DNA from 4 places in the Kocuria sp. CPCC 205260 genome. Region 3 is predicted to be linked to each of the others. Evidence: riboswitches for the same ligand, from Rfam matches in the RefSeq annotation. Region 3 holds a riboswitch; each other region holds the start of a gene.
The links. A riboswitch is a leader RNA that binds a small molecule or an ion and turns the genes downstream of it on or off. The one in region 3 is predicted to bind S-adenosylmethionine.

Region 1 (4,318 bases), on a different contig from region 3:
CGGCCGCGCACCCAGCTGGGCGCAGCAGGGGCCCAGGCCCAGCAGCTCCTGCTCAGCGACCCCGACCTGGCCGAGAAGCTGCGCGACGAGCGCGAATGGCATCGCCTTCCCTCGGCCGACGGCGTCCTGTTCGTGGAGGTGACCCTGCGCGATCCATCGGACTTCGAGGACCGGCTGCGCGTGAGCGCCCACGAGATCGACGGCCACCGCGTCCTGCGCGCCGAGGGCTCGTCGGTGCCCACCTGCCTGGCCGGCGTGGCCCTGGCCGTCCGGGACCGGACGGGGCGGCCGTCGCACCTCTACCTCGAGTGGTCCGACGGCTCGCCCCTGGTCAACTCCCTGCGCTTCCTGCTCCTCGGCCGCGGTCAGACGGCGACGGCGGTGCATGAGGTCCTGCGCCGGGCGGTGCCGCGCAAGCAGGACCGCCCGTTCGTGCACGTGACGTGAGGCCCCACGCAGGCCTCCGCACGCAACCCTCGGGATCAGCAGCCTGAAGTCCCGGACGCATGCATCGGCGCTGCATCCCTGCCAGTGATGGCAAAGGGCCTCGGAAGGGCCAGGGCCTCTGCCGGCTGCCGTTCTCCAGCCCTCAGCCGAGATCCCGCGACGGGGTGTCCGCCGTGGACGGCCTGCCCACGTAGGCCCCGCGGTACTTGGCCGCCGGGTGGGTGTCGAGCACCTTGGTCTGCCCGGCGCCGTAGACGTTCTCGCGCAGGGTGGGCCCGTCGTAGTCCGTGCGGTAGCGACCGCGCTTCTGCAGCTCCGGGACCACGTGCTCCACGAAGTCCTCGAACGAGCCCGGGGACACGTGGTAGGCCAGGTTGATCCCGTCCAGCCCGCCCTCGTCGATCCAGGTCTCGAGCTGATCGGCCACGGTCTGCGGCGAGCCCACGACCACATCGCCCATGCCGCCGATCGCGCAGTGGCGGGCGATCTCCTCGCGCGTCCACTGCTTGGTGCCGTCCTGCATGGTGAACGGCGTGAGGAAGGACTGGATGGCCTCGGTCTTGACGTAGTTCAGGACCTCGTCCTCCTGGAACGTGGACAGATCCAGCCCGGACCAGCCGCCGATGATGGCCTGCGAGGCCTCCAGGTTGGCGTAGCTCTGGTACTCGCGGTACTTGGCCTGGGCCTTCTCGTCGGTCTCGTCGACCACCACGGAGAGCATCGCGTAGATCTTCACGTCGTCCCGGTCACGGCCCTCGGCCTCGACCTTGTCGCGGATCCGGTCGGTCATGTACCGGGTGAGGTCCGGGCGCAGGGCGCCGATGAACACGGCTTCGGCGTGCTTGCCCGCGAAGGCCTGCCCGCGCGAGGAGGCCCCGGCCTGGAAGATCAGCGGCGTGCGCTGCGGGCTGGGCTCGGTGAGCGCCGCACCAGGCACCGTGAAGTGCTTGCCCTGGTGCTGGATCGGGTGGACCTTGGCCGGATCGGCGTAGATCCCGCGCTCCACGTCCTTCACGACGGCGTCGTCCTCCCAGGAGCCCTCCCACAGCTTGTAGCAGACGTCGAGGAACTCCTCGGCGATCTCGTAGCGCTCGTCGTGCTCGATCTGCGTGGGCAGACCCTGGTTCTCGGCCGCCGAAGGCAGGTAGGAGGTCACCACGTTGAAGCCCACGCGCCCGCGGGTCAGATGATCCAGCGTCGCGTACTTGCGGGCCAGCGTGTACGGCTGCTCGTAGGTGACCGCACTGGTCACGCCGAAGCCGAGGTTCTGGGTCACCGCGGCCATGGCGGAGATCTGCATGAACGGATCGTTGACCGGGACCTGCGCGCCGTCGGCGATCGAGGGGGCGGCCGAGTTGCGGTAGATGTCGTAGATGCCGACCACATCGGCCAGGAACAGGGCGTCGAAGCGGCCCCGCTCGAGCACCTGGGCCAGGTGCGTCCAGTACTCGATCGTGTTGTATTCCGTGGCCCGCGAGCGCGGGTGGCGCCACAGCCCGAAGCTCTGGTGATCCACGCAGGTCATGTCGAAGGCGTTCAGGGAGATCCGCTTGGCCATAGAAGGCTGCTCCTGAGAAGACAGACCCGCGCCCCGTGCGCCGCTCATGCCGCGGCCAACCTGCGGGTCCAGCGCGTGCGTGCGCCGTACTTGCCGCACGCGGTCTAGCGAGCGGCCCGATCCTCACCTGGGGCACCCCGCTACGGGAGAGGGTTGCCGTCCGGCCAGCCAGGGCTGTGGGCCGGAACTCTTGATCGTGTGAGCGTCATCCTATGCACACCTGAGGCGACAGTGCGAAGCCCATGCCGCGCGTTGCCCCGCTCGTCCTCCGATTTGCTGTCTCCCCGGACCAGGGCATTGAATGACCCCCGGTTCCCATCCGGAGCGGCCGAGAGACCTGGCTCGTCGACGCCGCAGCAACCAGTGCCGTCCATCCGCGGCACAAGGTGCTAATGCCAGGACCGATGGAGTGATGTGATGATCTCTGCACCCCCGTCCGCCCTGAGCACGGTCGATGCCGCCGCCCTGACCTTCGACCGGGTCGGCAAGTCCTTCCCGTCTTCCGGGGGCCGCCGGCGCGACGTCCTGGCCGATGTCAGCTTCGAGGTCCGCCCCGGGGAGATCGTCTCCGTGCTGGGCCCGTCGGGCTGCGGCAAGTCCACCCTGCTGCGCGCGGTGGCCGGTCTCGGCACCGCCACGGCCGGCCGGGTCCTGATCGACGACGCGCCCGTGCGCGGCCTGGACCCCCGCTGTGCGGTGGGCTTCCAGGAGCCGCGGCTGCTGCCGTGGCGCACCGTGGCCCGCAACGTGGCGCTCGGACTGCCGCGCGGCGTGCGCGGCCGCGAGGCCGAGCAGCGGGTGGCCCACCTGCTCGAGCTGGTCGGGCTGTCCAGGCATGCGGAGGATCACCCGTCGGAGATCTCCGGAGGCATGGCGCAGCGGGCCTCGCTGGCTCGGGCGCTGGCGCGCAACCCGCAGGTGCTGCTGCTCGACGAGCCGTTCGGCGCGCTCGACGCACTGACGCGCCTGAAGATGCAGGACCTGCTGCTGGAGATCCACGCCGCCGATCCCACGACGGTCCTGCTGGTCACCCACGACGTCGAGGAGGCCCTGGTGCTCTCCGACCGCGTGGTCGTGCTCGGGACGCCGCCGGAGGGCGGGCCGGCGGGCATCCAGGAGATCCTCACGGTGGACTCGCCCCGCCCGCGCCACCGCGATGATCCCGAGCTGACGGGTGCCCGCAGGCACCTGCTCGGCCTGCTGGGCGTGGAGGCATGAGCGGGCTGACGCGTCGTCGCCTGCTGGGCCTGGCCGCCGTCGGGGCCGCCGCCGCGCCCCTGTCCGGGTGCGTCATGGAGGGCGAGGGCCCGGGCCGCGGCATGGCCTCCGGCTCGGACACCGAGATCTACCTGGACTACGCGACCTACAACCCGCTGTCGCTGATCGTCCGCGAGAAGGGCTGGCTGGAGACCGTCGCCGCCGAGGGCGGCCAGGAGGTCCACTGGACGTTCTCGGCCGGGTCCAACAAGGCCAACGAGTTCCTGCGCGGCGGGGCGATCGACATCGGCTCGACCGCGGGCTCGGCCGCGCTGCTGGCGCGCACCAACCGCTCCCCCATCCGCGCGATCGACATCTGCTCCCAGCCGGAGTGGGCAGCACTCGTGCGCACCGCGGACTCGCCCCTGCGCTCGGTCGAGGATCTGCGCGGCAGGTCGGTGGCGGCCACCAAGGGCACGGATCCCTACTTCTTCCTGCTGCAGGCGCTGTCGGCGGCGGATATGGGCTTCGACGAGACCACCGTGGTCAACCTCCAGCACGCCGACGGCCGCTCCGCCCTGACCAGCGGGCAGGTGGACGCCTGGTCCGGGCTCGACCCGATCATGGCCGGCGCCGAGCAGGACGGGGCGGTGCTGTTCCAGCGCGACCTGGCCTTCAACACCTACTGCTTCCTCAACGCTCGCGAGCTGTTCCTGGAGATCAACCCGCGCGGGGCCCAGATGGTCGTGGACGTCTACGCCCACGCCCGCGCCTGGGCGCTGGAGAACCCCCAGGAGGGCATCGCGATCCTGGCCGAGGCCTCCGAGATCGAGACGACGACGGCCGAGCGGGTCTGGGAGCGCACGCACCTTGACATCGACCCGGTCCCCGGCGACGACCAGCTCGAGGTCCTCGAGCGCATCGCCCCGATCCTCGTGGAGACCGGTGACGTCCCCGACTTGGAGACCGTCCAGAAGGCCATCGACACCATCCTCGACGCGCGGTTCGCGCAGGAGGCCAGCGCCCAGCGCGCGGCCGAGATCATCGAAGGGCACAGCGCATGAGCGTCACGACCACCTCCGCACCAGCCTCCGAGGCTCCGGAGCCCGCGGGCTC
Region 2 (4,318 bases), 470 kb from region 3:
ACGTCATCGTGGTGCGACCCGAGTCCAGATTAGGCGATCCGCTGTGCCGCGTACAGACCCACCGGGGGAAGCGGAGCTGTCTCTCAGCCCTGCCACAGCGCGGATCCAGGCGGATTCATGCCCGATCCGCCATATCTAAATGACTCTTGGGTAACCGTAACAGCGGAGGCCTTCCTGCAGAAGGCCTCGGGGCGATCCGATGCCCCTGACCTGCGGAAGAAGACGCTCTGACGTCACAATCGCGCTGCTGCGCTCCCGGGCACCCGCCGCGCCACCTGCGATGCCGCCGCCGTGTGACGATCGGAGACGTGACGAAGCTGAGCACCTCCCGCGGCCGGCGCGCTGCGCAGACCATCCCTGCGCAGCGCGATCTCGCGCTGGATGCTGCTCGGGTCGCCTGCCTGATCGCCATGGTCGTGCTCCACATCCTGCTGGTCACGCTCACGACGGATCCGAGCACGGGCGCGCTGCGCAGCGTCATGGCACCCACGGAGGCCTCCTGGTACGCCCCGGTGTCATGGCTCGTGCAGGTCATGCCGCTGTTCTTCGTGGTGGGAGGGTGCGCCTCGGCGATCTCGTGGTCGCGCCAGTCGGCGGAGGGCGTCCGCGGGCCGGCCTGGGTGCGCGCCCGGCTGCTGCGCCTGGTCGTGCCGGCGAGCGCTGTGTGGGTCGCCCTGGCGCTGGCCGGCGCCCTCGCGGCGCTCGTGGGGATGCCCGCCGACTGGGCCTCGATGGCGCTTCAGGGGCTCGGGATGCACCTGTGGTTCGTGGGCGCCTACACCGCGTGCCTGGTCGGTGTGCCGCTGCTGCACGGGCTGCACGATCGCCGGCCCGTCCTCACCCTGGCTGCGCTGGTGGGGCTCAGCGCTGCGATCGAGGTGCTGCGCATCGCCGCGGAGCAGCCGTGGTGGGGCCTGCTCGGCTTCGCGCCGGTCTGGCTGGCGATCCATCAGATCGGCTTCTTCCGCCACGACGGATCCTTCGCTCGTGCCTCGGCAGGAAGACTGCTCGGGATCACGGCCCTGTCGGTCCTGGTGATGCTCTGCCTGACGAGCCTGCCCTGGTGGGGTGCGGACGGACTGTCGGCCCTGAACCCGCCCACGCTGTGCATGATCGCCCTCGGCGCGGCTCAGGCCTGCGTCCTGCAGCTGTGCTCGCCGGCTCTCGAGCGGCTCATGCGATGGCGTCCCGCGCAGGCCGTCGCCTGGGTCGTCGGCTCGCGGGCCACGACCCTGTACCTGTGGCACCTGCCGGTGATCGTGGCCGTGATGGCGGTGTGGTGGCTGCTCGGCGGCCCGGATCCGGTGCCCGGCTCGGCGCAGTGGTGGCTGTGGCGCCTGCCGATCGGGCTGCTGTGCTGGGCGATGGTCCTGCTGGTCGTGCGTCCGCTGGGCGTCCTGGAGGCCGTGGCGGGGCGGATCGTCGCCCGCGAGCCCGAACCGGAGGGGCCCGCAGCCGGAGGATCGCCCTCGGGTGAGCGGCCCTCGAGCGCGCCCCGAGCCGACGGATCCGCGCCGCTGCGAGCTTCGAGTCCCGATCGCTCCTCATCGCCGGACGGACGGGCGTGGGTCCGCATCCTCGCAGCGGCCGTCCTCGTCTTCTCCGCAGCCGTGCTGGAGGTCCGCTTCCTGCTCGGCATCCCGCTGGCCCTCGGCGGCGCGGCGGCCATGGTCGCGGCGGTCCTGCTGCTGGTCCCGCCCGCACGGAGGTCCTGACGGCTCGATCGGTGGGGTGCTAGTATGGGACCGGCTTCACGAGACACAGCTGCCAAGCTCCGACTTGGCTGTGCACCAACCCCATGTTCAAGGGTGGTTCGGATGACGAAGCGGCCTGCACCTGACGCAGCGCACGAACAAGCTCCGGCGGGACGTGCAGGTCAAGAGCACCCCGTCACGGAAGACACCTCTCATGACGTCCTCGCCCTGCGACGAGCTCAAGAGCTCGACCTCGCTGGCCACACGCCAGATCCACGCCGGCCGGACAGGATCCGATCCGGGCGCCCCTGCCGCCCCCGCCCAGGCCACGCTGCCGGTGCCGATCTACCAGTCCTCGGCCTTCGAATTCCCGGACCACGCGGCTGCCGCCGCCATGTTCGCCCAGACCACCCCGGGCTTCACCTACTCCCGCACGGGCAACCCCACGGTCGCCGTCCTGGAGCAGAAGGTCGCCGATCTCGAGGGCGGAGTGGGAGCCGTGGCCATGGGCTCGGGCCAGTCCGCCGTCGCCGCGGCCCTGCTCGCGCTGATCAGCACGGGCCCCGGCAAGCACCTGGTGGTCTCGGAGAAGATCTACGGCGGCACCGTCGACCTGCTCGGTGACACGCTGGCCGATCTCGGCGCGACCGTCACCTACGTCGATCCCGCTGACCCCTCGGCCTGGTCGGAGGCGATCACGGAGGACACTCGGGGCTTCTTCCTCGAGTCCATCGGCAACCCGCTGGCCACGCTGGCGGATCTGGACGCGATCTCCCGCATCGCCCATGAGCGGGGGATCCCGGTGATCGTCGACTCGACCCTGGCCACGCCGATCCTGTACCGGCCCTTCGAGCACGGGGCGGACATCGTGGTGCATTCGGCCACCAAGTTCTTCGGCGGGCACGGGACGTCGCTGGCCGGCGTCGTGATCGACTCCGGTCGCTTCGACTGGGAGGCCGAGGCCGCTCGCTGGCCGCAGTTCACCGAGCCGCGAGCGCGCTGGGGCGGGATCAGCCTGTGCGAGAAGCTGCGCGGCGGCTCGCCGTTCCTGCATCTGTGCCGGGCCAAGTTCGTGCACGACCTGGGTCTGACGCTCTCGCCGTTCAACGCCTCCCAGATCATCCAGGGCCTCGAGACGCTGGACCTGCGCATGCGCCGCCACTCGGACAGCGCCGCTCGCATCGCCGAGTTCCTGAGCACGCATCCGGCGGTGCGCTGCGTGCACCACCCCCTGATCGAGGGCTCCGCCGATCGGGAGATCGCCGAGCGCGACTTCCCCCAGGGCGTCGGGTCGGTCTTCGGCTTCGAGCTGGAGTGCTCGGATGCCGCAGTGGCCGGATTCGTCGACTCCCTGCGGCTTTTCAAGCTGGTGGCCAACATCGGCGACGTCCGCTCGCTGATCAACCATCCCGCGGCCATGACCCACTGCCGTCTCTCGGAGGAGCAGCGACTGGCCGGCGGGATCAGCTGGCAGACCCTGCGGCTGTCGATCGGGCTGGAGGCGGTCGACGACCTGATCGCCGATCTGCAGTCCTCGCTCGATGAGCTGCTGCGCGTCGAGGCCGCGCGCGGCGCTGAGATCCCGGCCGCAGAAGGTGCCCCGGGACCGTCGACGGACGGCGCCCCGGTGCGCTCCGAGGACGAGCCGAGCGGCGCGCGCCGCGACCAGCGCCAGGAGGTGCAGGCATGAGCGGGTTCACCACGCGCGCCGTCCACGCCGGCCAGGAGCCGGACCGACTGACCGGTGCGGTCATCCCGCCGGTCTACCAGACCTCCACCTTCGTCCAGGACGGCATCAACGTCCTGCGCGACGGCCACGAGTACTCCCGCGGCTCCAATCCCACCCGCAATGCCTTCGAGGAGCAGCTGTGCGCGCTCGAGGGCGGGCAGCAGGCCTTCGCGTTCGCCTCCGGGATCGCGGCGGAGGATGCGCTGCTGCGCTCGGTGCTGCGCCCCGGAGACCATGTGGTCCTGGGCGCCGACGGCTACGGGGGCACCAACCGGCTCATCACCAGGGTCCTGGCTCCCTGGCAGATCCGGCACACGCCGGTGGACGTCACCTCGCTCGATGCGGTCCGCGGGGCTGTGGAGGCGGGCACGCGGGTGATCTGGGTCGAGACCCCCACGAATCCGCTGCTGGGCATCGCCGATCTGACGGGCATCGCCCAGATCGCCCAGGATGCCGGGGCGCTGCTGATCGTGGACAGCACCTTCGCCTCGCCGTACCTTCAGCGTCCGCTGGAGTTCGGCGCCGACGTCGTCGTGCACTCCACCACCAAGTACATCGGCGGGCACTCGGACGTGCTGGGCGGGGCGGTCGTCGTCTCGGACCGGGCCTGGGAGGTCGAGGCCGTGGGCGGCTTCTCGCCCGGAGGAACGCTGGCCGAGCTCGTGGGCTTCCAGCAGTTCGCCGGCGGGGCGGTCGCCGGGCCCCAGGACTGCTTCCTGGCCGCGCGCGGGCTGAAGACCCTGTCGCTGCGCATGCAGCGCCATCAGGAGACCGCAGGCCGGATCGCCGAGTGGCTCATCGGGCGCCCAGAGGTGGCGCAGGTGCTCTACCCCGGACTGCCCGAGCACCCCGGCCACGAGCTGGCCGCACGGCAGATGGACGGCTTCGGTGGCAT
Region 3 (4,318 bases):
CGCCCGGGGCAGACGGCCCCCAGGACTCGAATCTGAAGGCCCACATGAAGGGCCGCCACCTGGTCATGATGAGCCTCGGCTCGGCCATCGGCGCAGGCCTGTTCGTCGGCTCGGGGGCAGGCATCGCCGCCGCCGGGCCGTCGGTGCTCGTGTCCTACGTCGTCGCCGGGTTCCTGATCATCCTGATCATGCGCATGCTCGGCGAGATGGTCGCCGATCACCCCACCTCCGGCGCCTTCTCCGTCTACGCGGGCCGAGCCGTCAGCCCGGCCGCGGGCTTCGCCGTCGGCTGGCTGTGGTGGGTGCAGCTGATCATCGTGATCGCCGCCGAGGCCACCGCGGCCGCCCAGATCCTGGTCTCCGCCTGGCCCATCGCCCCGCAGTGGCTGCTCGCGCTGATCTTCATGATCATCTTCACCGCCATCAACCTCATCGGCGTGGGGCAGTTCGGCGAGTTCGAGTTCTGGTTCTCGCTGCTCAAGGTCGCCGCCGTCGTCGTCTTCCTGGTGATCGGCGGGCTGTTCGTGATCGGCCTGCTGCCCACGGCCGAGGCGCCCGGCCTGGCCAATCTCACCGCCCACGGCGGCTTCATGCCCAACGGCATCGGAGGCGTGGCCGCCGGCCTGCTGATCGTGGCCTTCGCCTTCGGCGGCATCGAGATCGTGGCCGTGGCGGCGGCCGAGACCGAGGACCCCGAGAAGAACGTGGGCCGGGCGATCCGCACCATCGTGTGGCGCATCCTGATCTTCTACATGGGCTCCGTGGCCATCATGGTCCTGGCCATGCCGTGGAACGACGAGAACCTGCTGGCCTCCCCGTTCGTGGCCGTGCTCAACACCGCGGGGCTTCCGGCCGTCGCCTCCATCATGGCGGTCGTGGTGACCGTCGCGCTGCTGTCGTCGCTGAACGCCAACCTGTACGGCGCCTCGCGGATGATCTTCTCGCTGTCCCACCGCAGCCTTGCACCGGTCGCGCTGAGCAGGACCAACCCCCGCGGCGTGCCGGTGGCCGCGGTGCTGGCCTCGGTGGCCTTCGGCTTCGTGACGGTCGGGCTGAACTACCTGTGGGCCGAGGAGATCCTGGGCATCCTGCTCAACATCGTGGGCTCCACCTTGATCGTCATCTGGACCATGACGATCGTCTCCCACCTGGTGCTGCGCCGCCGCGCCGAGCGCGAGGGCCGCGAGCTCGTGCTCAGGGCCTGGGGCTACCCGGTGCTGTCCTACGTGGCGCTGGCGGGCATGGTGGCCGTCGTGATCCTGGGCATGACGGTGCCCGGCGTGCGTCAGCAGATCCTGCTCACGGCGGGCCTGTTCGCTCTCCTGTGGATCATCGGCGCTGTGCTGGCCAAGCGGCGCGGCGTGACCCGCTTCCGCGCCCCGGAGGAGTTCGACGACCCGACAGCGATGCCCCGCTGACCCTCCGTTCCCCCACCCCCCCCACCCCGCCGAGTGGATCCCCAGTTGCGCTGTTCGGGCGAACAGCGCAACTGGGGATCCACTCGGCGGCTTTCGTGGGTTGGGTTCGACGTCCTCGGCATGGCAGGATGATCGGCGTCACCATCACGAGCGACCGAGAGACCTTGGCTCGAAGACGTCGCAGCAACCATGCGGGGATCCGTCCCCAGCGCAGAGGTGCTCCCGCCAGGACCGATGGAAAGGACGTGCCTTCGCGCATGCTGAATACCGACCGCATCCAGACCACCCACGTGGGCTCCCTGCCCCGCACCCCCGAGCTGCTGGCCGCGAACGATGCCTACCAGGCCGGCACGATCTCGTGGGAGGAGCTCGTGGCCACCATGCAGCAGGGCGTGCGCGACATCGTCGCCCGGCAGTCCGAGATCGGCATCGACATCGTCAACGACGGCGAGTACGGCCACACCATGTCCAGCTCCGTGGACTACGGCGCCTGGTGGAACTACTCCTTCTCCCGCCTGGGCGGGCTGAGCCCCTCCGACGAGGACCGCTGGGACCCGAACGCCGGCGCCAGGCGCTCCTCGCCCGGCAATATCGTGCTGACGTCGTTCGCCGATCGCCGCGACCGCCAGCGCTTCGCCGAGGCCTACGCCGATCAGTCCTCCGGTATCCTCACCGCCCGCAGGCGGGTGGCCCAGCCCAAGATCACCGGGCCGCTGACCTACACCGGCCACGACGCCGTGCAGGCGGACATCGCGAACCTCAAGTCCGCGCTCGAGGGCTCCGGCGCCGAGCAGGGCTTCATCGCCGCGCTGTCCCCCGGCTCCTGCGCCCGAGTGAGCAACGAGTACTACGCCACCGATGAGGAGCTCGTCTACGCCTGCGCCGATGCCATGCGCGAGGAGTACCAGGCGATCGTCGACGCCGGGCTGATCGTGCAGATCGACGACCCCTCGATCGCCGAGTCGTGGGACCAGATCAACCCGGAGCCCTCGCTCGAGGACTACCGCTCCTTCATCCAGCTGCGGATCGAGGCGCTGAACCACGCGTTGCGCGGGCTGCCGCAGGAGCAGATCCGATTCCACCTGTGCTGGGGCTCCTGGCACGGCCCGCACACGACCGATCTGGAGCTCAAGCACCTGATCGAGCCCCTGCTGCAGATCGACGCCGGCGGTTACTCCTTCGAGGCGGCCTCCGCCCGTCACGGCCATGAGTGGCGCGAGTGGGCGGATGCCGGGCTGCCCGAGGACAAGGTCATCATCCCGGGCGTCGTCTCGCACTCCACCAACGTGGTCGAGCACCCGGAGCTGGTGGCCGAGCGCATCGAGCGCTTCGCCTCCGTCGTGGGCCGCGAGCGCGTCATCGCCTCGACCGACTGCGGGCTGGGCGGCCGTCTGCACCCGCAGATCGCCATGGCCAAGCTCGAGTCGCTGGCCGAGGGCGCGCAGATCGCCTCGAGCCGCCTCTTCTGACCCCTCTCCCCACCTCCGAGTGGATACCCATCTCACACAGAACGGAACCTCTTCATGCACCGCTCCGAGAACCGGATCCTCACCACCCACGCCGGCTCCCTGCCGCGCACCGATCAGCTGATCGAGGCCAACCGCGCCCGCACCGGCGGACAGGACTACGACCAGCTGCTCACCGAGTCCGTCGTCGACGTCGTCCAGCGCCAGAAGAACCTGGGGATCGACGTCGTCAACGACGGCGAGTACGGCCACGCCATGTCCGAGGACACCGACTACGGCGCCTGGTGGCACTACATCTTCGACCGCCTCGACGGGCTGGGCCCCGGCTCGGTCGATCTCTGGAGCCAGACGGCGGTGCGCTCCGAGCCGGGTCAGGTGCGGCTCACGAGCTTCGGCGACCGCCGTGACCGGCAGCGCTTCCAGGACGCCTACACCGACCCCTCCAGCGGGATCTCGACCGGCAATCTGCCGCCGTTCCCCGAGTTCGTGGGCCCGATCCGCTATGTCGGTCAGGAGGCCGTCGCCCGGGACATCGCCAACCTCAAGCGCGCGCTGGAGATCACGGGCGCGTCCGAGGGCTACCTGGCTTCGCTCTCGCCGGGGTCGTGCGCGCGCCTGGAGGACAAGCACTACGGCGACGAGGACGAGGTCCTGCAGGCGTGCGCCGAGGCCATGCGCGAGGAGTACCGGGCGATCACCGACGCCGGGCTGATCGTGCAGATCGACGACCCCTCGATCGCGGAGAACTGGGATCAGGTCAACCCCGAGCCGTCGGTCGAGGACTACCTGGCGTTCACGGCCAAGCGCGTGGAGGCGATCAACTACGCGCTCGAGGGCATCCCCGCCGAGCAGGTCCGGTTCCACCTGTGCTGGGGCTCCTGGCACGGCCCGCACACCACGGATCTGGAGTTCAAGAACCTGGTGCGCACCATGCTGCAGATCAACGCCGGCGCGTTCTCCTTCGAGGCCGCCAACGCCCGCCACGAGCACGAGTGGCGCGTGTGGGAGGACGTCTCCCTGCCCGAGGACAAGCTGATCATCCCGGGCATCGTCTCGCATGCGACCAACGTGGTCGAGCACCCGGAACTGGTGGCCGAGCGCATCGAGCGCTTCGCCTCGGTCGTGGGTCGCGAGCGCGTGATCGCCTCGACCGACTGCGGTCTGGGCGGGCGCATCCACCCGCAGATCGCCGCCGCCAAGCTGGAGGCACTGGCCCAGGGCGCCGAGATCGCGTCGTCCCGCCTCTTCTGAGCCTCCCCGCACACGCCGAGTGGATACTCAGTTGCGCTGAGAGGCAGAACAGCGCAACTGGGGATCCACTCGGCGGAAGGAGAGGGGGTCAGAGCTCCTTGAGGAAGCAGGTGATGCGCACGGTCGAGATGCGGCGATTGTCCGCCTCGGCGCGCACCACCACCTCGTAGGTCGCGATCGAGC
Region 4 (4,318 bases), on a different contig from region 3:
CTGGCTCTCCGTGCCGAGTCCCTTCAGCGGCAGGATGCGCAGCCCCGGCAGGATGTCCTCACGGACCTCGAGAACCAGGTGATGCTGTGTGGCGGCGAAGCCCAGCACGCGCAGCCCCTCCCTGGGTGCCACGATGTAGATGCCGGGCGGGAATCCGTCGCCGGGCAGTTCCGCCGACTCGCCGGGCAGGTCCGACAGCTCGATCAGGCTCAGGCGCCCATCCGGAGCCTGGCGATCGTGCTGGAGCAGGACGACGTCCCGGCCGTCGATCCGCACGGGCTCCGCCGAGGCGAGAACGCCGGCCCCGCGCGGCACGACCACCTGTGGGGCCTGCTCGCCGGCCTCCTCGATGCGCAGGATCGAGACCTCGGAGTACTCGGAGCACCCGGCCTCGAGCACGAGCCAGCGCCGGTCCGAGGAGAGCTCGGCCCCCAGCCACAGGCCGGGGTCGTCCTCCTGGGCGATGGTGATGTCCTGCTCGAGCGGGGTCCCGAGCACGTGCCGGCGCAGGCGCCAGGGCCGCCAGGTGTCGTCGACCTCGGTGTAGAAGACGGCGTCTCCGGCGGGCGAGAGGAAGGCGCCGTAGGAGGTCTTGGGGATCTCGTCGTCGAGCGTCCGGTCGGCTGCGAAGTCGTGGACGCGCACCGTGAAGCGCTCATCCCCGGTGGTGTCCTCGGCCCAGGCCATCCGGGTGCCGTCGTGGGTGATGTCGAAGGCGCCCAGCGACCAGAACTCGTGCGGCTGCGCCCGGGCGTTGCCGTCCAGGAGGGTCTGCTCGCCGGGCAGGGACTGGCCTGCCACGATCTGCGGCGGCTCCCACCCCTCCTCAGCAGCCGGGACGCGGCACTGCACCGAGTGCTCCCCGCCCTCCACGGTGCGCGTGAAGTACCACCAGTCGCCGCGCCGCCACGGCACCGACAGGTCCGTCTCCTGCACGCGGTTCCGGACCTCCTGGAAGAGCTGCTCGCGCAGCGGGGCCAGCTGGGCGGTGGCGGACTCGGCGTAGGCGGTCTCGGCCTCCAGATGCGCGATGACCTCCGGGGACTCCTTGTCCCGCAGCCACTCGTACGGGTCCAGGAAGGCATCGCCGTGGAACTCGCGGACGTGGTCGCGACGCACGGCCGACGGGGGAGCGAGCGGAAGATCCGAGTTCTGGGAGGTCATGGCGCTCATCGTAGGAACCGGCGCCGACAGCACAGGCCGCTGCCGTCGTGCCCCTGGCCCACAATGGAGCCCATGACCGAACAGCGCTCTCAGGCCCCAGCCCAGCCGTCATTCGGCTCCCAGCGCGCCGATCTGTGGCTGCAGATCCTGCTCGTGCTGGGCGTCTCGCTGGGGGCCAGCGCCCTCTGGTCGCTCCTCGACCTCGCCGAGACGCTGTCCACCAGCTCGATCGCCGAGTCGACGGCCTCCATGAACGCGGCGCAGAGCGGCTTCCCCCTGTTCGACGTCCTGCGCCGCAGCCTCGGGATCCTCTTGGCTCTGGTCCCGCCGCTGCTGGCGCTCTATCTGCTGGCGGGCTCGGCCGGTCAGCTGCGCGGGCTGCTACACCGGATCGGCCTGGACCGCCGAGCCCCGCTGGCGGATCTGGGCCTGGGGACGCTGCTCTTCGCCGTCATGGGCCTGGGCACCCTGGCGCTGTACCAGGCGGGCCGCCAGCTCGGGATCACCGCCGAGATCGTCACGAATGCGGGCGGGACATCCTGGTGGGAGGTCATCCTCCTGCTGGCCTCGGCGCTGCGGCACTCGCTCGTGGAGGAGATCATCGTCGTCGTGTTCCTGGCCGATCGCCTGCTGCGCGTGGGATGGACGTGGCCGGCCGTGCTGATCGGCTCGGCCCTTCTGCGCGGCAGCTACCACCTGTACCAGGGCGTCGGTCCGGCGCTGGGCAACGTGGTGATGGGACTGGTGTTCCTGTGGCTCTACCGCCGCACCGGACGCGTGATGCCGCTGATCATCGCGCACTTCCTGCTGGACGCCGTGGGCTTCCTGGCCGGGCCCCTGCTGTTCTGACAGCGGCCGCCACAGGACGCCGCACGCGGGTTTGCGCCGGAGCCGTGCTCGTCCGAGAATGGAAGGCAGGTCACGAGAGCCAGCGACAAGCCCCAGCTAGCTGGCCGGCAACCCTCCTTCCGCGGTGGGGTGCCCTGGGTGAGGACCGGGCCGGTGCGCAGACGCGCACACGGCAAGCGCGGGTCACGGCACCCGGTCCGACGGGTGCGTCGGACCTCGGTCCGCGGCCCCGGAAGACAAGGAGTCGCCGACATGTCCGCACAGCAGCCCACCCCCTCCGCCCCGCAGGGCTGGAGCTTCGAGACCCGTCAGATCCACGCCGGTCAGGAGCCCGATCCCGTCACCGGCGCCCGTGCGTTGCCGATCCAGCAGACCACCTCGTACGTCTTCCCGGACGCCGAGACCGCAGCCGGTCGCTTCGGGCTCAGCCAGGTCGGGCCCATCTACACCCGACTGACCAACCCCACCACCGAGGTCGTCGAGAACCGCATCGCCTCCCTGGAGGGCGGGACCGCGGCCGTCATGGTCTCCTCCGGGCAGGCCGCCACCACCTACGCGATCCTCAACGTGGCCGGGGCCGGCGATCACATCGTGGCCAGCCCGTCGCTGTACGGAGGGTCGTTCAACCTGTTCAAGCACACGCTGTCCCGGCTCGGGATCGAGACCACGTTCGTCTCCGATCCGGACGATCCCCAGGCCTGGCGCGACGCCGTCCAGCTCAATACGAAGGCCTTCTACGCGGAGTCCATCCCGAACCCCCGCAACGACGTCCTGGACCTGGAGACGGTCTCCGCGATCGCCCACGAGTCCGAGGTCCCGCTGATGGTCGACAACACCATCGCGACCCCCTACCTGCTGCGGCCGTTCGAGCACGGCGCGGACGTGGTGATCCACTCCGCCACCAAGTTCCTCGGCGGGCACGGAACCTCGGTCGGCGGGTTCATCGTGGACTCCGGGCGCTTCGACTACACCCGCTATCCGGATCGCTTCCCGGGCTTCACGGAGCCGGACGAGTCCTATCACGGCCTCGTGTTCGGCGAGGTCTTCGGGGAGAACGGGCCGTTCGGGGCCAACGTGTCCTTCGCGTTCAAGATCCGCACCCAGCTGCTGCGCGACATGGGCGCTGCCATCTCCCCGTTCAACGCCTTCCTGATCGAGCAGGGCATCGAGACGCTGTCGCTGCGCATGGAGCGCCACGTCGCCAACGCTCAGACGGTCGCCACCTGGCTGGAGGCCCACGAGGGCGTCGAATCCGTGTCCTACGCCGGGCTCGAGTCCTCTCCGTGGCACGAGCGTGCGCAGAAGTACGTCCCCGGCGGCGCAGGTTCGATCCTCGGCTTCGAGCTCGACGGCGGCTCGGAGGCCGGCCAGGCCTTCGTGGACGCGCTGAGCCTGCACTCGAACGTCGCGAACATCGGTGACGTCCGCTCGCTGGTCATCCACCCGGCCTCCACCACGCACGCTCAGCTCTCCCCGGAGGAGCAGCTGGCCGCCGGCGTCGCCCCGGGGTTCGTGCGCCTGTCCGTGGGACTGGAGCACATCGACGACATCCTCGCGGACCTGGAGCTCGGCTTCGCCGCGGTCAAGGCGCGCGGCGCAGGGGGAGCGGTCTGAGGTGACCGCCATCCAGAGCACGACCGCGCGCTCGCAGCAGCCCTTCCGCACCGAGGGGCTGCTGCGCCGCGCCCGCATCGGCGACCTCGGGCTGGAATCCGGGGCCGTGCTGCCCGATGTCGAGCTGGCCTACGAGACCTGGGGCGAGCTCGACGACCGCGCCTCCAACGCGGTGCTCGTCGCGCATGCGCTGACTGGAGACACCCATGTCACGCGCGGACGGGTCGCCGAGGACGCCACCTCCTTTGACCGTGTCTCCGCCGAGGCACCGGGCTGGTGGGACGGACTGATCGGGCCCGGGCGGGCGATCGACACCGACCGCTTCTTCGTGGTCGCCATCAACATGCTCGGGGGCTGCTACGGCTCCACGGGTCCGTCGACCCTGATCCCGGAGGGCAGCCCGCGGGCCGGTCTTCCGTGGGGATCGGACTTCCCCGCGGTGACGATCCGCGACTCGGTGCGCGCCGAGCAGCGCCTGGCCGAGCAGCTGGGCATCGCGTCCTGGCGGTTGGTCGTCGGCGGTTCCATGGGCGGTGCGCGGGCCCTCGAGTGGGCCGCCACGTTCCCCGAGCAGGTGCGCGCCTGTGCGGTGATCGCCTCGACCGCCGCCTCGAGCGCCGAGCAGATCGCATGGGGCCAGGCGCAGCGCCTGGCGATCCGCAACGACCCCGACTTCCGCGGCGGCGACTAC

Region 1: another riboswitch for S-adenosylmethionine. It lies ahead of RF645_RS12250 (LLM class flavin-dependent oxidoreductase); the one in region 3 lies ahead of RF645_RS04950 (cobalamin-independent methionine synthase II family protein).
Region 2: another riboswitch for S-adenosylmethionine. It lies ahead of RF645_RS07130 (O-acetylhomoserine aminocarboxypropyltransferase/cysteine synthase family protein); the one in region 3 lies ahead of RF645_RS04950 (cobalamin-independent methionine synthase II family protein).
Region 4: another riboswitch for S-adenosylmethionine. It lies ahead of RF645_RS10080 (bifunctional o-acetylhomoserine/o-acetylserine sulfhydrylase); the one in region 3 lies ahead of RF645_RS04950 (cobalamin-independent methionine synthase II family protein).

What each region holds. Positions count from the first base shown of each region.
Region 1 covers NZ_JAVKPT010000010.1:24,130-28,447, reverse strand. Annotated here, with positions in the region: gene RF645_RS12255 (amino acid transporter) at 1-447, shown strand, start outside; gene RF645_RS12250 (LLM class flavin-dependent oxidoreductase) at 590-2,005, opposite strand; SAM riboswitch class IV at 2,087-2,201, opposite strand; SAM riboswitch class I at 2,318-2,424, shown strand; gene RF645_RS12245 (ABC transporter ATP-binding protein) at 2,423-3,223, shown strand; gene RF645_RS12240 (aliphatic sulfonate ABC transporter substrate-binding protein) at 3,220-4,266, shown strand; gene RF645_RS12235 (ABC transporter permease) at 4,263-4,318, shown strand, end outside.
Region 2 covers NZ_JAVKPT010000002.1:530,992-535,309, forward strand. Annotated here, with positions in the region: gene RF645_RS07125 (acyltransferase) at 309-1,715, shown strand; SAM riboswitch class IV at 1,750-1,859, shown strand; gene RF645_RS07130 (O-acetylhomoserine aminocarboxypropyltransferase/cysteine synthase family protein) at 1,909-3,384, shown strand; gene RF645_RS07135 (cystathionine gamma-synthase) at 3,381-4,318, shown strand, end outside.
Region 3 covers NZ_JAVKPT010000002.1:62,578-66,895, forward strand. Annotated here, with positions in the region: gene RF645_RS04945 (amino acid permease) at 1-1,418, shown strand, start outside; SAM riboswitch class I at 1,557-1,659, shown strand; gene RF645_RS04950 (cobalamin-independent methionine synthase II family protein) at 1,676-2,887, shown strand; gene RF645_RS04955 (cobalamin-independent methionine synthase II family protein) at 2,942-4,135, shown strand; gene RF645_RS04960 (PaaI family thioesterase) at 4,224-4,318, opposite strand, start outside.
Region 4 covers NZ_JAVKPT010000006.1:19,687-24,004, reverse strand. Annotated here, with positions in the region: gene RF645_RS10090 (S9 family peptidase) at 1-1,164, opposite strand, end outside; gene RF645_RS10085 (CPBP family intramembrane glutamic endopeptidase) at 1,237-2,013, shown strand; SAM riboswitch class IV at 2,082-2,198, shown strand; gene RF645_RS10080 (bifunctional o-acetylhomoserine/o-acetylserine sulfhydrylase) at 2,266-3,627, shown strand; gene RF645_RS10075 (homoserine O-acetyltransferase) at 3,638-4,318, shown strand, end outside.